Regions from separate parts of the Acidovorax sp. GW821-FHT09A11 genome, predicted to be linked through region 1. Evidence: predicted binding sites of a transcription regulator. Region 1 holds the regulator's gene; each other region holds the start of a gene.

Region 1 (4,658 bases):
CGTGGGCTATTTCGTGCCCATCCGCGAGCTCGGCGCGGAACTGCTGGCGCTGCAGGGCAACTGGCAGATATTCTGGGTGCTGTTCTACGGCTTTGCCACGTATGGCAATGCGGGCTACATGCGCGAGCAGGTGTGCAAGTACATGTGCCCCTACGCGCGCTTTCAGAGCGCGATGTTCGACCGGGACACCCTGATCGTGAGCTATGACGTGGAACGCGGCGAGCCGCGCGGCCCGCGCAACAAGACGATCGACCACAAGGCCAAGGGCCTGGGTGACTGCATTGACTGCACCCTGTGCGTGCAGGTGTGTCCCGTGGGCATCGATATCCGCAAGGGCCTGCAGTACGAGTGCATTGGCTGCGGACTGTGCGTGGATGCGTGCAACACGGTGATGGACAAGATGCACTACCCCCGGGGGCTGATCCGCTTTTCCACGCAGAACGGCGTGGCGCAGCGCTGGAGCCAGTCGCAGATCCTGCGGCGCGTCCTGCGGCCTCGCGTGCTGATCTACACCGCCGTGCTGGTGGCACTGTGCGTGGGCATGATGGCCAGCCTGGTCACCCGCACGCCGCTCAAGGTGGATGTGGTGCGCGACCGCGCGGCCCTGTCGCGCATCGTGGCGGGCGGCAAGCTGGAGAATATCTACCGCCTGCAGATCATGAACGCCACCGAAGGCCCCCAGCGCTACCGCATCGGCGCCCGCGGCCTGGACGGGCTGGAGGTGGCCTCTGAAGCCGAGGTGGACATTGGCCCCGCGGAGTCCCGGTGGGTGGCCGTGCGCCTGCAGATACCGTATGGCTCCGCGCCCCCGGGCTCCCATGCCGTGCAGTTCGATGTGCAGGCGGTGGGCGCTGCGGCCCATGTGACCGAGAAGTCCGTATTCCTGGTGCCCCGATGAGGCGACGTGCACCCCGGTGCACGGCCCCGGGGACGTTGTATGACCGAGAAGATTTTTGAGGAGCAAGCACCCATGCCATCCAATCCAGCCATCGGCTCCGCCCCCGCCACCGCTGCGCCCTGGTGGAAATTCGGCCACGTCTGGCTGATCATCGCCGGCCCTGCCATCGTCATCGTGGCGGGCTTTGTCACGCTGTGGCTGGCGATTTCGCGGCCAGACCCCGTGGTCGCCGAGGACTACTACCGCCAGGGCATCGAAATCAACAAGACGCTGGAGGCTCCGGAGAAGAGCCTGGCCCCGGCCATGAAGGGCCGCAACCACGCGGCGACACCGGTTCAGGACCAGCCACGCTGAAACCCCTGGCCGAGCAGCGGGTCTGCGCGGCCTTACCAGGAGACAACCCCGATGTGGACGCAACGCCTGATGTGGATTGCATGGCCCGCCTTTCTGATGGCGGGCGCGATGGAGATGCTGGTTTTTGCGATGGTGGACCCGCAGGACCTGCATTGGTTCGGGCAGCCGCTGGCCCTGTCGCGCCAGGGCGTCTACACGCTCGCGTTCTTTGCGTTCTGGGCCATCACCATGGCCTCCAGCGCGTTGACCACGCTGCTGGCAATGTCGCCCTTTGAACTCAACCGCTGCCCCGTGCCCGAAGGCGAGCGCCCTGATGATTGCCGAAAGACATCATCCTGCCCTTGAACAGCGCACCGGCCGGGCTCCGGTGGCAAGGCGTTGCCGGGACGGGCGGACCTGGCTCGCCTTGCTCAGTGGCAGGCGGACTGGTTGTTCACGATGCGCTTGAGCGCGTCGGTCTCGAGGATGCGGACATGGCGCTGCTTGACTTCGACAATGCCTTCTTCCACAAACTTGGAGAAGGTGCGGCTCACGGTCTCGAGCTTGAGGCCCAGGTAGCTGCCGATCTCCTCGCGCGTCATGCGCAGCACCAGCTCGGACTGCGAGAATCCGCGGGCGTGCAGGCGCTGCACCAGATTGAGCAGGAACGCTGCCAGGCGCTCCTCGGCACGCATGCTGCCCAGCAGCAGCATCACGCCGTGTTCGCGCACGATCTCGCGGCTCATGATCTTGTGCACGTGGTGCTGCAGCGCGGTGACCTCGCGGGACAGTTCCTCGATGCGGTCAAACGGCATGACGCAGACCTCGGCGTCTTCCAGGGCCACCGCATCGCAGGTGTGGTGGTCATTCACGATGCCGTCCAGGCCGATGATCTCGCCCGCCATCTGGAACCCCGTGACCTGGTCGCGCCCGTCCTCGGTGGCCACGCAGGTCTTGAAAAAGCCGGTGCGGATGGCATAAAGCGAGGTGAACGACTCACCATTGCGAAACAGCGTGCCGCCGCGCTTCACCTTGCGGCGAACTGCAACGACCTCGTCGATGCGGTGCAGTTGCTCTTCGCTCAGGCCCACCGGCATGCACAGCTCGCGCAGGTTGCAATTGGAACAGGCGACTTTGATGGTGAGCGGGTTCATAGGCACAGGGCGGAGTTAGGTTTCGAGCATACCGCCCGATGGCCGAAGAGGGAGTCTCTTGGAGGGCGGGCAGGCGACTGACATGCATCAAATTGTCGCTGTTCCGGCCACTCCATCACTTGATTCATGTCAAGGACATGGGGGGCAGCTTACGGCACAGTCAAGGTGTACGCAAGGATTCGCCCCATGACCGCTGTTTCGCCTGACCTGCTGCGCCGTTTTGACGTACCAGGCCCCCGCTATACCTCCTATCCGACGGCCGACCGGTTTGTGGAAGCCTTCGGCCAGGAGGACTACGCCCTCGCCCTCGAGCAGCGCCGCATGGGCACCCTGACCAAGGCGCTGCCCTTGTCCCTGTATGTGCACATCCCCTTTTGCGAGTCGCTGTGCTACTACTGCGCCTGCAACAAGATCATCACCAAGCACCACGACCGGGCTGAAGTCTATCTGCGCTATCTCAGCCGCGAGATCGATCTGCACACGGCGCACTGCGGCACGGGCCAGGTGGTGAGCCAGCTGCACCTGGGCGGCGGCACCCCCACCTTCCTGTCGGACGATGGCTTGCGGGAACTCATGGCGATGCTCCAGCGCAGCTTCACCCTGGCGCCGGGCGGGGAGTACTCTATCGAGGTGGACCCCCGTACCGTCAATGCCGACCGGCTTGCCGTGCTCGCGGAGCTTGGATTCAACCGGCTGAGTTTTGGCGTGCAGGATTTTGACCCCGAGGTCCAGAAGGCGGTGCACCGCATCCAGCCCGCCGAACAGGTGTTTTCGCTGGTGGAATCCGCGCGCTCGCTCGGCTTCGAATCGATCAATGTGGACCTGATCTACGGGTTGCCGCGCCAGACGCCGGAGTCGTTCGACCGCACGCTGGCGCAGGTGGTTCAGTTGCGGCCTGATCGCATTGCGCTGTATGCCTATGCCCACCTGCCGGAGCGGTTCAAGCCCCAGCGCCGCATCCTCTCCGCCGAACTGCCCGCAGCCTCCGGCAAGGTGTCGATGCTCTCCCGTTCGCTCGACGCGTTCATGGGCGCCGGCTATGTGTATGTGGGGATGGACCACTTCGCGCTGCCGGAGGACTCGCTGGCCGTCGCCAAGCGGCAGGGCCGCCTGCACCGTAACTTCCAGGGCTACAGCACCCAGCCCGACTGCGACCTGATCGGCCTGGGCGTGTCGGCCATTGGCAGGGTCGGCGCCACCTACAGCCAGAACGCCAAGACCCTGGATGAGTACTACGACCTGCTGAACCAGGGGCGTCTGCCTGTGGTGCGTGGCCTGGCCCTGACGCGGGACGACCTCGTGCGCCGCGCCGTCATCATGTCCTTGATGTGCCAGGGAGAACTGCTGTTCGAGCCCATGGAACAGGCCTGGCTCCTCGATTTTCGGCACTATTTCTCCGCCGAACTGGCGCAACTCGACACCATGGCCGAGCAGGGGCTGGTCAAGGTGAGGCCCGACGGTGTCGAGGTCACGGCCATGGGCTGGTTCTTCGTGCGCGGCATCGCCATGGTTTTCGACCGATATCTGCAGGCAGACCGCAACCGAGCGCGTTTTTCACGCATCATCTGAATCCCATGCTTGCAACGGTTGCCTCGACTGCCTTGTTGATGGGGCTCGTTGGCGGGTCCCATTGCCTGGCCATGTGCTCGGCACCTTGTGGCGCCGTGGTGGGGCAGGGGAGCGCGGGCTGCGCATCCGCCCCGGGCGCCGGGGCGCCGGCGGAGGGGGCTCCCCCGAAGGTGCAGGCGGTGCGGTGGGCACCGCGCGGTGGCGTGGCCCGGCGGGCCGTGGCCTTTCATGCGGGCCGCCTGACGGGATATGCGCTGGCGGGCGGGCTGGCCGCCCTGGCCATGGACAGCCTGGCGTGGCTCACTCAGCAGACCATGGCACTGCGCCCGGCGTGGACCTTGATGCACGTCGCGGTGATGGCGTGGGGGCTGATGCTGATGGTCCAGGCGCGGCAGCCGCTCTGGGTGGAGCAGGCGGGCCGTGGCGTGTGGGAGCGCGTGCGGCCTCTGGTCCGTGCCCCGGGAGGCATTCTTGCCGCGGGGTTTCTCTGGGCGCTGATGCCCTGTGGCTTGCTGTATTCGGCGCTGCTGGTGGCTGCCTTGAGCGGAGGGCCCCTGGAGGGCGCATTGTCCATGGCGCTTTTTGGCATTGGCAGCGGCGTCTGGCTGGTCGGCGGGCCCTGGGCCTGGACGCGGTTGCGGGCCCGGCTCAACACCGTGCGCGCGGACTGGGGGACGCGCGCCGCCGGTGGCCTGCTCTGCGCG
Region 2 (4,658 bases), on a different contig from region 1:
GCTTCCTGCCATCGGAGCGGGAGGTCAAGAAGACCGGCTTCTCGGCGCAATGGCGGCTGTCGTCGCTGGCCACCACGGCGCAGGCCGATGTCGCCCACGGCAAGCGCATCTGCCTGGGGGGCGCGGACGACGGCGCCCGCGGCGACGACGCGCCCTCCGGCGCCACGCCGGGCGACTGCGCGGACAGCTTCAGCGTGGCCTTCGTCGACCCGGTGAACCCCTACTCCCTCTCCGACCGCGCCACCAAGTACGGCGTGCTGTTCATCGCACTCACCTTCGTGGCCGTGGGCCTGTTCGAGCTGATGAAAAAACTGCGCGTGCACCCCGTGCAGTACCTGCTGGTGGGCAGCGCGCTGTGCAGCTTCTTCCTGCTGCTCGTGAGCCTGTCGGAGCACCTGCCGTTCGGCGCCTCCTACGCCGTGGCGGCGACCGCCTGCGTGCTGCTGCTGGCCTACTACGCCAGCCACATGCTGGGCAGCCTGGCGCGTGGCATTCCCCTGGGGGCCGGCATCGCGCTGCTGTATGGCCTGCTGTACCTGCTGCTGCAGCTGGAGCAGACGGCGCTGGTCGTCGGTGCCATCGCGCTCTTCCTGGTGCTGGCGGCCGTGATGGTGCTCACGCGCAAGGTGAACTGGTACGGGCTGTCGCAAGGCGGCGCGCCAAGCCGCCCCACCCCGCCCGCCGCCCGCCCCACCGCACCCCGCGCGGAGGCCGCATGAGAACGCACACCGCGCCGACAGCCTGGGCGCAGCACCTGGCAGACCCGGCGGCATGCACCGGCGCACCCGTGCCCACGCTGACCCCGGCGGAAGCCGAGCGCGTCCAGCGCCACCGCGACCAGCTGACGGCGGCCCTGCGGGCGCAGGACCGGGCGGCGCTGCTCAGTGCCAAGCAGCACGTGCTGGAAGCGGCCTACCACCCGTGCGGCGCCCCCGATGCGGCCTGCGGCCCCACCGACTCCCCCGCCTTGCGCAGGGCGCTGCGCGACCTGTCGTGGCGCATGGCGGGCCTGCTGCTACCGCGCAGCCCGCGGCACTGAGTGCCCGGCGCCGGGTTCTTGATGAAAATAGCCGCCATCGCTTGATTGGCAAGCGCTGGCAGCTATCAAAACAGAAGCGCATTGCCCATCCCGGCCATTGCGGCTGGCCGGGCCTGGCGCACCGGCAGGCGGGAGAAAGGTCAGGCCACCGCTTCCTGCGGTGCGCTGGCGGCGGCGGGCGATGGAGCCCCCGCGTCCTCCGAGCAGGTCGCACCGCCGCATCCGTGGATCAGCTCGCCCGGCAGCGCCCCGGGGGCGTGCACCACGCCCGAGACGGGGTCGAATCCCACGCGGCGCAAGTGCAGGGCCAGCGCGGCATCCATGCTCTGCGCATGCTGCGGAAACCACAGGGCCAGTTCGCTGGCCATCACGCGCAGCACCGCGAGGTCGCCCTGCTGCGCACGCGCGGTGCCTTCACGCATCACCTGCAGCACCACCCGGTGCTGCATGCTGTGGCAGTTGCCCGATGCGAAGCGCGTGGAGGCCATCCAGGCGTCCTCCTGCGCGAAATGGTGGTCGGTGTGCTCCACCAGCGCCTGCCAGGCAGCCAGCAGGCGCGCGTCGTCCGCGCCATCGACGGCGGCCAGCAGGTCGACGAACTCACGGTGGGTGTCGTCCATCAGGGCCAGGTCCAGGGCCAGGGCGTCGGACCATTCGAGTTGAGCCATGCAAATCCCCTTGTGCACCAGGTCAAAGACAGGGGAGCGAGGTTAGTTTTTCGCGGCGGCCCGCATATTGATGCAGGTCAGGGTTCCGCCCCAGGGCCGCGGCCATCCCATGAAAAAAGCCCCGCACGGGGCGGGGCTCCTGGGTGGGCGCGGGCCGGGGCCCTGCGCGCTCAGCTCTTGCCGTACATGCGCTTCATGTCATCCACGCACTTGGACTTCAGGTCGCCGGACATCGCGTCGCAGCGCTCCTTGGCGGCCTTGTAGGCGGCATCGTTCTTTTCGGCGTTGGCATCCTTGCGGGCCTCGGCCACCGCCGCGTTCTTCTCGGCGGCGTTGTCCGCGGGCTTGGCCTGGGTCTCGGCCACCTTGGCATCTTCCTTGGCCTTCACGCGGGCTGCCTTCGCATCCTTCTCGCACACGTCCTTGTCATTGCCCTTGAGGTCGTCGCACTTTTCCTTGGCGACGCCGTAGGCCGCATCCGCCCGCGCGTCGGCGACCTTGCGGGTGGCCTTGGGGCTGGGCTTGTGCTGCGCGTCGAGCTCGGCCTTGGCCACGTCCTCGGCGCCCTTGGCCTCCTTCACACAGATGTCCTTGGCGTTGCCTTGCAGGCCATCGCACTTTTGCTTGCTGGCCTTGTAGTCGGCGGAAATGCGTTCCTTGCCAGCCTTGTATTCGGCGTCCGTCAGCGCGAAGGCGGAAGTGGCCAGCAGGCCGGCTGCGACAGAAGCCATCAGGGTGCGGGTGAATTTCATGGGTTTCTCCTCGATCGGTAATGGATAGAAATAGGAAGGGAGGGGCCGGGAAACGAAGGGGCCGTGGCCTCAGTCGTTGAAGCGGAAATCGGGGTGGCGGGCCTGCCAGTCGCTGAGCTGCTTCTCGGCCGCGTCGCGGGCGATGCCCTGGCGTTCCTGCAGCTTGCCCAGGAACTGTTCGCGCTTGCCATCGATGACGTCGAAATCGTCATTCGTGAGCTTGCCCCACTGCTCGATCATTTTTCCCTTGAACTGCTTCCAGTTGCCCTTGACGGTGTCTTCATTCATGGCGTGCATCCTCGAAAAGATTTCGCGTCAGCCATCCACCCGGAATGCGTGGAACAGGTGCGTGATGCGATGGGATTGACTCTAGAAATGATTCGCGGCGGGGACCGTAGGCCATGCCACGCAGCACGCGTCAGCACAGGACTACGGCGGCTGAAGGACAGGGCGCGGCGGCGAGGGCGGCTCCCCTCGCCAGCGGCCAACAAAGTGTTGCAATTTGCCATCACTGCTCCACTGTTACGCGCGGCCCCTTCCCAGCAAGCTGTTTCGTTTGGTAACGCTTGTGTTTCCACGCCGCAACGGCATGTGGTGAAGTCCTGAAATGCGCTGGTTTTGAACGCGCACCTTCACCCCCCACGATCCATGCACACCACCTCCGAGGCGCCTCCCGCAACGCAGACTGCGGGCGAGGCACAAGACAGCCCGCGCCACCCCGCGCCGGCCGCCGTTTCTTCCCAAGACACGAAGAACCCCCTTCCCCTGCTGGCCGGGCTGGCCGCATCCGCGGCGCTGGCGGCCTGCGGCGGTGGCGGAGGTGGCGGGGAAGAGGGCACGACAGCCAGCCCGGGCGCCGGTTCCGCGCTGCCCGGCGCAACCCACACGGCGCCGCTGACGGACGCGGAGGCCGCGCGCTTCCTGCTGCAGGCCCAGTTCTCCGCCTCCACCGCGGACATCGCCGCCCTGCGCTCCACCACCTACGCCAGCTGGCTGGAGAGCCAGTTCAGCGCCCCCCCGTCGCTGAGCGGCTGGGACTGGCTGAACCAGCGCGGCTACGCCGACGTCAACAAGGACACGGCCTACTACGACAACACCTACCCGGGCGACTACATGATCTGGCACCAGCTCCTGCAGTCCAGCGACGGGGTGCGCAAGCGGGTGGCGCTCGCGCTGTCGGAGATCTGCGTGGTGTCGCTCTCGGGCCTGGACCTGAGCTGGCGCAGCCATGCCCTCGCGTGGTACTGGGACCAGCTGGTGGCCAACGCGTTTGGCAACTACCGCAACCTGCTGCAGGACGTGACGCTCAACGCGGCCATGGGCTACTACCTCAATACGCGCGGCAACCAGAAGGAAAACGCCGCCACCGGCCGCCAGCCCGACGAGAACTACGCGCGCGAGGTGATGCAGCTCATGTCGATCGGCCTGGTGCTGCTCAACCCCGATGGCACGCCCCAACGCGACAGCGCGGGCAAGCCCATCGACAGCTACACGCAAAGCGACGTGACCAACCTGGCGCGCGTGTTCACCGGCTACGACTACGACCAGTCGCAGAACACGCCGACCACCGTGCCGGGAACCACGCGCGTCGTGCCCGGCACCACCTTCGCGCGCCTGCCGATGGCGCTCACCGAGTCGCGCCATTCCACGCTGGCGGCCTCCTTCCTGGGCACCACCATCCCGGCCGGCACGCCGGGCGCGGCGGCCCTCAAGACGGCGCTGGACACCCTGTTCAACCACCCCAACGTGGGCCCGTTCATCGGCAAGCAGCTCATCCAGCGGCTGGTCACCAGCAACCCCTCGCCGGCCTACGTGGCGCGCGTGACCGCCGCCTTCAACAACAACGGTGCCGGCGTGCGCGGCGACATGCGCGCGGTGGTCCGCGCCATCCTGCTCGACGACGAGGCGCGCGCGCCCGCCGGCCTCGCCCAGCCCGGGTTTGGCAAGCTGCGCGAGCCCATGCTGCGGTTTGTCCAGTGGGGCCGCACCTTCGGGCTGGAGTCGGCCCAGGGCAGCTGGAAGATCGGCAACTTCAGCGATCCGGGCTCGCGGCTGGGGCAAAGCCCGCTGCGCTCGCCCTCGGTGTTCAACTTCTTTCGGCCTGGCTACATCCCGCCGTCCACCGCGCTGGCGGCCAATGGCGCGGTGGCGCCCGAGTTCCAGCTGGTCAACGAAAGCAGCGTGGGCGGCTACCTCAAC
Region 3 (4,658 bases), on a different contig from region 1:
AGCGGCGCGACATCGAAGACCACCGAAATGCTGCTGCGCCAGGCCTCGAAGCGCTCTTCGCCGGAACCCTGGTCGGTGGTGAAAACTGTCGATGGCAGGGCGTGCGGCGTGGACATGGCGGCGCGATTATGGGGGCGGGTGCTGCAGTGCACCAGCGCAGATTGCCCGCCCTCGCGCCCAGGCCCGCGGCACGATTCCTGCTGGAGAAAACGTGAACGACGTAGTTGCATTGCAACTTGGTCATTTATTTTTTTACTGTGATGTATAAAATGGACGCCATGCAAACGCAGCCCCCCAAAGCCTCGTTCAAGGAGCAGATGCACCAGGCGCGCGAGGATGCCATCCTCCAGTCCACCTGTCAGCTCCTGGGCGAAAAGGCCTTCGACGCCATGACCATGGACGATGTGGCCAACGCCGTGGGCATTGCCAAGGCCAGCCTGTACAAGCACTTTTGCAGCAAGGAAGAGCTGTGCAGCGCCGCCATGGTGCAGATCCTGGCGCGGGTGCGGGCCTATCTGGCGGACCTGCCCGCCGAAACGCCACCCCTCGAAAAGCTCCATGCGCTGGTGCGCTGGTCGCTGGAGCGCCTGCTGAGCAATGAAATGCCGCTGCTGCCCAGCCGCAACTCCACGCTGCGCGCGGTGCTCATGGCCAACAAGGACTATCTCAACGGCCTGGTGGCGGTGAGCGACCAGATCGGCGAATGGATCACCCAGGCCCAGGCCGAGGGCGTGATCAACCCCACGCTGCCACCGCTGGTGGTGCTGTACACCTTGTATGCGCGGGCCTGTGACCCGGTGGTGAGCTTCCTCAAGGAAGGCGGCCAGTATTCGGATGCGCAGATCGTGGATCTGGTGGTGCGCACCTGTTTCGACGGGCTGGCTGCGCGGTAGCGGCAGCCCGTTCCGGCGTTTCGTACCTCGCAAGAAAGCCCGGCATGCCGGGCTTTCTTGTCTTGTGGGCGAAAAACCCTGCCGAGGCAGGGCGCGGCCTGCGCCGGGCGGCGGGGCTCAGCGCACGAGCAGCACGGGCACCTTGCTGTGGGCCAGCACCTGCGTGGTGACCGAACCCATGACCAGGGTGGCCAGGGCTCCGTGGCCGTGGGAGCCCATCACCAGCAGGTCGAACTTGCCGCTGTCGGCCACCTTGGCGATGTTCTCGCCCACCGTGCCGACCTTGACGCTGCGCTTGGCCTCCACACCGTGGCGCGCGAGAAACTTGCACACGGGCGCCAGGATTTTCTCGGCTTCTTCGGCGTGGTAGTTCTCCACGACTTCCTTGCCCAGGGCCGCGCGGGCACGCGCGGGCAGCGGGGCCTGCACGGTGAGCACCGTGTACTGGTGGTTGCCCCCCAGCAGTTCTTCGTGGGTGGCCAGGTAAGCCAGCATTTTCTTGGTGTAGGCGCTGCCGTCGACAGCAAGCAGGATGTTCATGGTGTTCTCCGAAAAGGAATGGGTCAGACTAACGTGCGCGGACTTCTGTTGTCTTGACCTGGGTCATGTTTTTTCCTCTGCACTGCGGGGCGGCAGGGCCCCGTGCGCCGATCATAAGGTGATGCAGCACTGCGCCTGGAACGCCGCCTGCTCGCCCTTGCGCGCATAACCCAGCGGATTGGCCACGACACGGCACTGCCACGGCGTGCCGTCCTCGCGCAGGCCCCGTGCCGTGTAGTCGCTCGGGGCATGCAGGTGCCCGTGCAGCCACAGCTGCGCGCGGGGCAGCAGGGCGTCCAGCGCGTTGCAGAAGCCCGCCGTGCCCGGCACCATGCCGTAGCGCGGGTCGGCACTGCGCAGGCTGGGCGCGAAGTGCGTGGCCACGACCGTGGGCCCGTCGAACGGGACCGCGAGCGCGTCGGCCAGCCACTGCTGGCAGACCAGGGCCTGGTCGCGCACGGCCTCGGCGAGGAACGGCTGCGCATGGCGGGTGCCGCCCGTCTTGCGCAGATAGAAATTCGCCGCCCGGAAAGCCTTGTCGCGCAGCTTCAGGCGCCTGGCCAGGTCGGTGGTGCCTTCGTGGTCCGCCAAAGCGTCGAAATCGCTCCAGAGCGTGGTGCCCACGAAGCGGACACCTTGAAGAGTGACCACCTCCCGCTCCAGCCAGGTGATCCCCAGCCGTTCGCAGGTCCTGCGCAGCCGCTGGTGGGCCGCATCGAAATCCTGCGCGTCGTATTCGTGGTTGCCGGGCACGAAGAGCACCGGCGTGGGCCAGCCCGCGTACGGGGCCAGGGGCGAGAACCGGGCGAGGCCGAAGTCATCGTCCTGCAGCAGCGAGCCCTGCTGGTAGGAGCCCACGTCCCCCGCAAGCACCAGCACATCGGCGCCGGGGGCCGGTTCGGGGATGAAATGGGGGTGCGCCTCAAGGTGCAGATCGGACAGCAGCTGGATGTTCATGGAGCGCGCAGTCTACGGGCTCGGGGTGGGAAGGGGCGAAGCGAATGCCCTGGCGGCACCCCGAAATGCGCCAGATCCCGCCGCAAGGCACTGCCGCGGCAGGCCGCGCTGGGGTGGGTGGGCGGGATGCCCGCGCCCGGGCCTCACGGTTCGGGAAAGGTGCGGCGCGCCGAGCGCGCCAGGGCGTGCAGCAGCCAGGTCATCGCCGCCTGCTGCGGGCCGCGGCGGCGCCACAGGGCATCGACGTGCACGGGCGGGACGTCCAGCGGCAGGGCCCGTTGCACCAGCGCGTCGGAGATGCCCGTGACGGGCACGAAGTGGCGCGGCAGCACCGTCAGCAGGTCCGAACCCGACACCACGCGCCCGGCGGTGAAGAACTGGTTGACCGTGATCACTACCTTGCGCTCGCGGCCCAGGGAGGCCAGCGCCTCGTCGATGAAACCGAAGGGGCGGCCGGAAAAGCTCACCAGCATGTGCCGGGCAGCGCAATAGGCGTCCAGGGTGAGCGGCGCGTCCGCCAGCGGGTGGCCCTGGCGCATCACGCACACGTATTCCCCGTCGTAGAGGCGGCGGCTCTCGAACGCGACCGCCCCGCCCGACTGCGCGCGTGCCGTGAGGTCGGCCAGCACGGCCGGAAAGTAGCCTACCGCCATGTCGGCGGCTTCCTCGTCGAGCAGGCGCCGGGGGTCGCGGGTGGTCAGGGGCAGCACCCGGATCGAGATGCCGGGGGCCTCGCGCTCGATGATCTCCACGAGGGCGGGAACCAGCGTGGCCGCCGTGGCATCGGCCATGGCCAGCACAAAGGTGGACTCGGCCGTGGCGGGCTCGAAGCGCCCCGGCGCCAGGGAGTCCTGCAGATGGGCCAGGGCCTCGCGCACGGGGGGCCACAGCGCCAAGGCGCGGGGCGTGGGCTCGACCCCCTGGCCGCTGCGCACCACCAGTTCATCCCCCAGCACGTCGCGCAGCCGGCGCATGGCATTGCTCACGGCGGGCTGGGTGATGGACAGCTTGTGTGCCGCGCGCGTGAGGCTGCGCTCGGCCATCACCTCGTCGAAGACGCGCAACAGATTCAGGTCCAGCGAGCGGAAGTTCAAGGGTGTCATGGGAATTCATCACCATTATGAATATCAATGATTCAAAATATAAACTTGAACATGCAAAGGGTAAACCCTAATATCACCCCATCGCCCGGCAATCTCGCCACAAGCGTTAGAAAAGGGAAACCGAAATGACCAGCTTTGCACACGTTGACTACCCCACTGAACACCCCGGCGTGGTCCGCGCCGAAAACGCCGCCGCCGCTCTGAAGAGCGTGGCCGCCAACTTTGACGGCGCCCGTGGCGCCGCCACCCTGCTGCTCGCGGCCGTCGTGTCGGCACTGCTGGTCGTGGCCAACCAGGTGATCGACACCTGGAGCGAAGGCCACCTGCTGGCCGCGTGGATGGTGCTGTGGCTGGTGGCGTTCGCCGCCCTGGCCCTGCTGACCGCCCCGGCACGCCGTGCTGGCGCCGCTCTGCGCGTGGCAGGCCGCGCCTGGGCGGAAAACCGCCGCCGCGCCGCGGACGACGAGCGCACCTGGCAAGTCGCCATGAAGGATCCCCGCATCATGGCTGAACTGAACCATGCAATGGGCATCCCCACGGTGAACGATATCCGCACGTACTACTGAGACCGCGCTGCGCGGCCGTCCCGATCCCCTTGAAGCCGTGGCGAATGCTCGCCACGGCTTTTTTCATGGGCCGGCTGTCCTGCGCCTGGCCTGTTTCCCCCTGGCGCCGGCCCATGAAAAAACCGCCCGTTCGGCAGAAGGGGCGGTTTCTCGGACTGGGAAGAACAGGGTTTTATGCAGCCAGGCGTTTTTCCAGCAGGGCCTTGGTGTCCAGCAGGGCCGTGGGCAGGTGGTAGGCCAGTTGCTCGAAGTGGGCATCGTGCAGCTTGAACTCATCGGCCCAGGCCGCCTTGTCGATGCTGGTCACGGCGTCGAACTTCTGGGCGCTGAAATCCAGGCCCGTCCAGTTGATCTCGGCGTACTGGGGCGCCACGCCGAACATGGTTTCCTGGCCTTGGGCCTGGCCTTCGATGCGGTCGATCATCCACTTGAGCACGCGCATGTTGTCGCCGTAGCCGGGCCAGACGAACTTGCCGGCCTCGTCCTTGCGGAACCAGTTCACGCAGAAGACCTTGGGCACGGCCTTGCCGGTGGCGGCGATCTTGCCTTCCATGTTCAGCCAGTGCTGGAAGTAGTCGCTCATGTTGTAGCCGCAGAAC

Evidence for each region. Region 1 encodes FNR, which switches genes on or off when oxygen is low (the NO sensors DNR and NnrR bind a similar motif). Its sites were predicted from a motif close to TTGATNNNNATCAA; they were not measured.
Region 2: a site for FNR is predicted at 1,775-1,788, ahead of AC07PV_RS08990 (hemerythrin domain-containing protein). Genes of this name have one in related genera too.
Region 3: a site for FNR is predicted at 1,487-1,500, ahead of AC07PV_RS09940 (universal stress protein). Genes of this name have one in related genera too.

Annotation. Positions count from the first base shown of each region.
Region 1 is NZ_JBWKPS010000002.1:382,922-387,579, reverse strand. Features, by position in the region: gene ccoG (cytochrome c oxidase accessory protein CcoG) at 1-898, shown strand, start outside; gene AC07PV_RS05830 (FixH family protein) at 971-1,252, shown strand; gene AC07PV_RS05825 (hypothetical protein) at 1,304-1,597, shown strand; gene fnr (fumarate/nitrate reduction transcriptional regulator Fnr) at 1,663-2,385, opposite strand; gene hemN (oxygen-independent coproporphyrinogen III oxidase) at 2,572-3,954, shown strand; gene AC07PV_RS05810 (sulfite exporter TauE/SafE family protein) at 3,960-4,658, shown strand, end outside.
Region 2 is NZ_JBWKPS010000003.1:296,044-300,701, forward strand. Features, by position in the region: gene creD (cell envelope integrity protein CreD) at 1-719, shown strand, start outside; gene AC07PV_RS08985 (hypothetical protein) at 716-1,039, shown strand; gene AC07PV_RS08990 (hemerythrin domain-containing protein) at 1,180-1,707, opposite strand; gene AC07PV_RS08995 (hypothetical protein) at 1,878-2,459, opposite strand; gene AC07PV_RS09000 (CsbD family protein) at 2,529-2,747, opposite strand; gene AC07PV_RS09005 (DUF1800 domain-containing protein) at 3,108-4,658, shown strand, end outside.
Region 3 is NZ_JBWKPS010000003.1:506,643-511,300, reverse strand. Features, by position in the region: gene AC07PV_RS09950 (helix-turn-helix domain-containing protein) at 1-116, opposite strand, end outside; gene AC07PV_RS09945 (TetR/AcrR family transcriptional regulator) at 270-893, shown strand; gene AC07PV_RS09940 (universal stress protein) at 1,011-1,433, opposite strand; gene AC07PV_RS09935 (metallophosphoesterase) at 1,545-2,390, opposite strand; gene AC07PV_RS09930 (LysR family transcriptional regulator) at 2,534-3,493, opposite strand; gene AC07PV_RS09925 (hypothetical protein) at 3,619-4,059, shown strand; gene AC07PV_RS09920 (phosphoenolpyruvate carboxykinase (GTP)) at 4,232-4,658, opposite strand, start outside.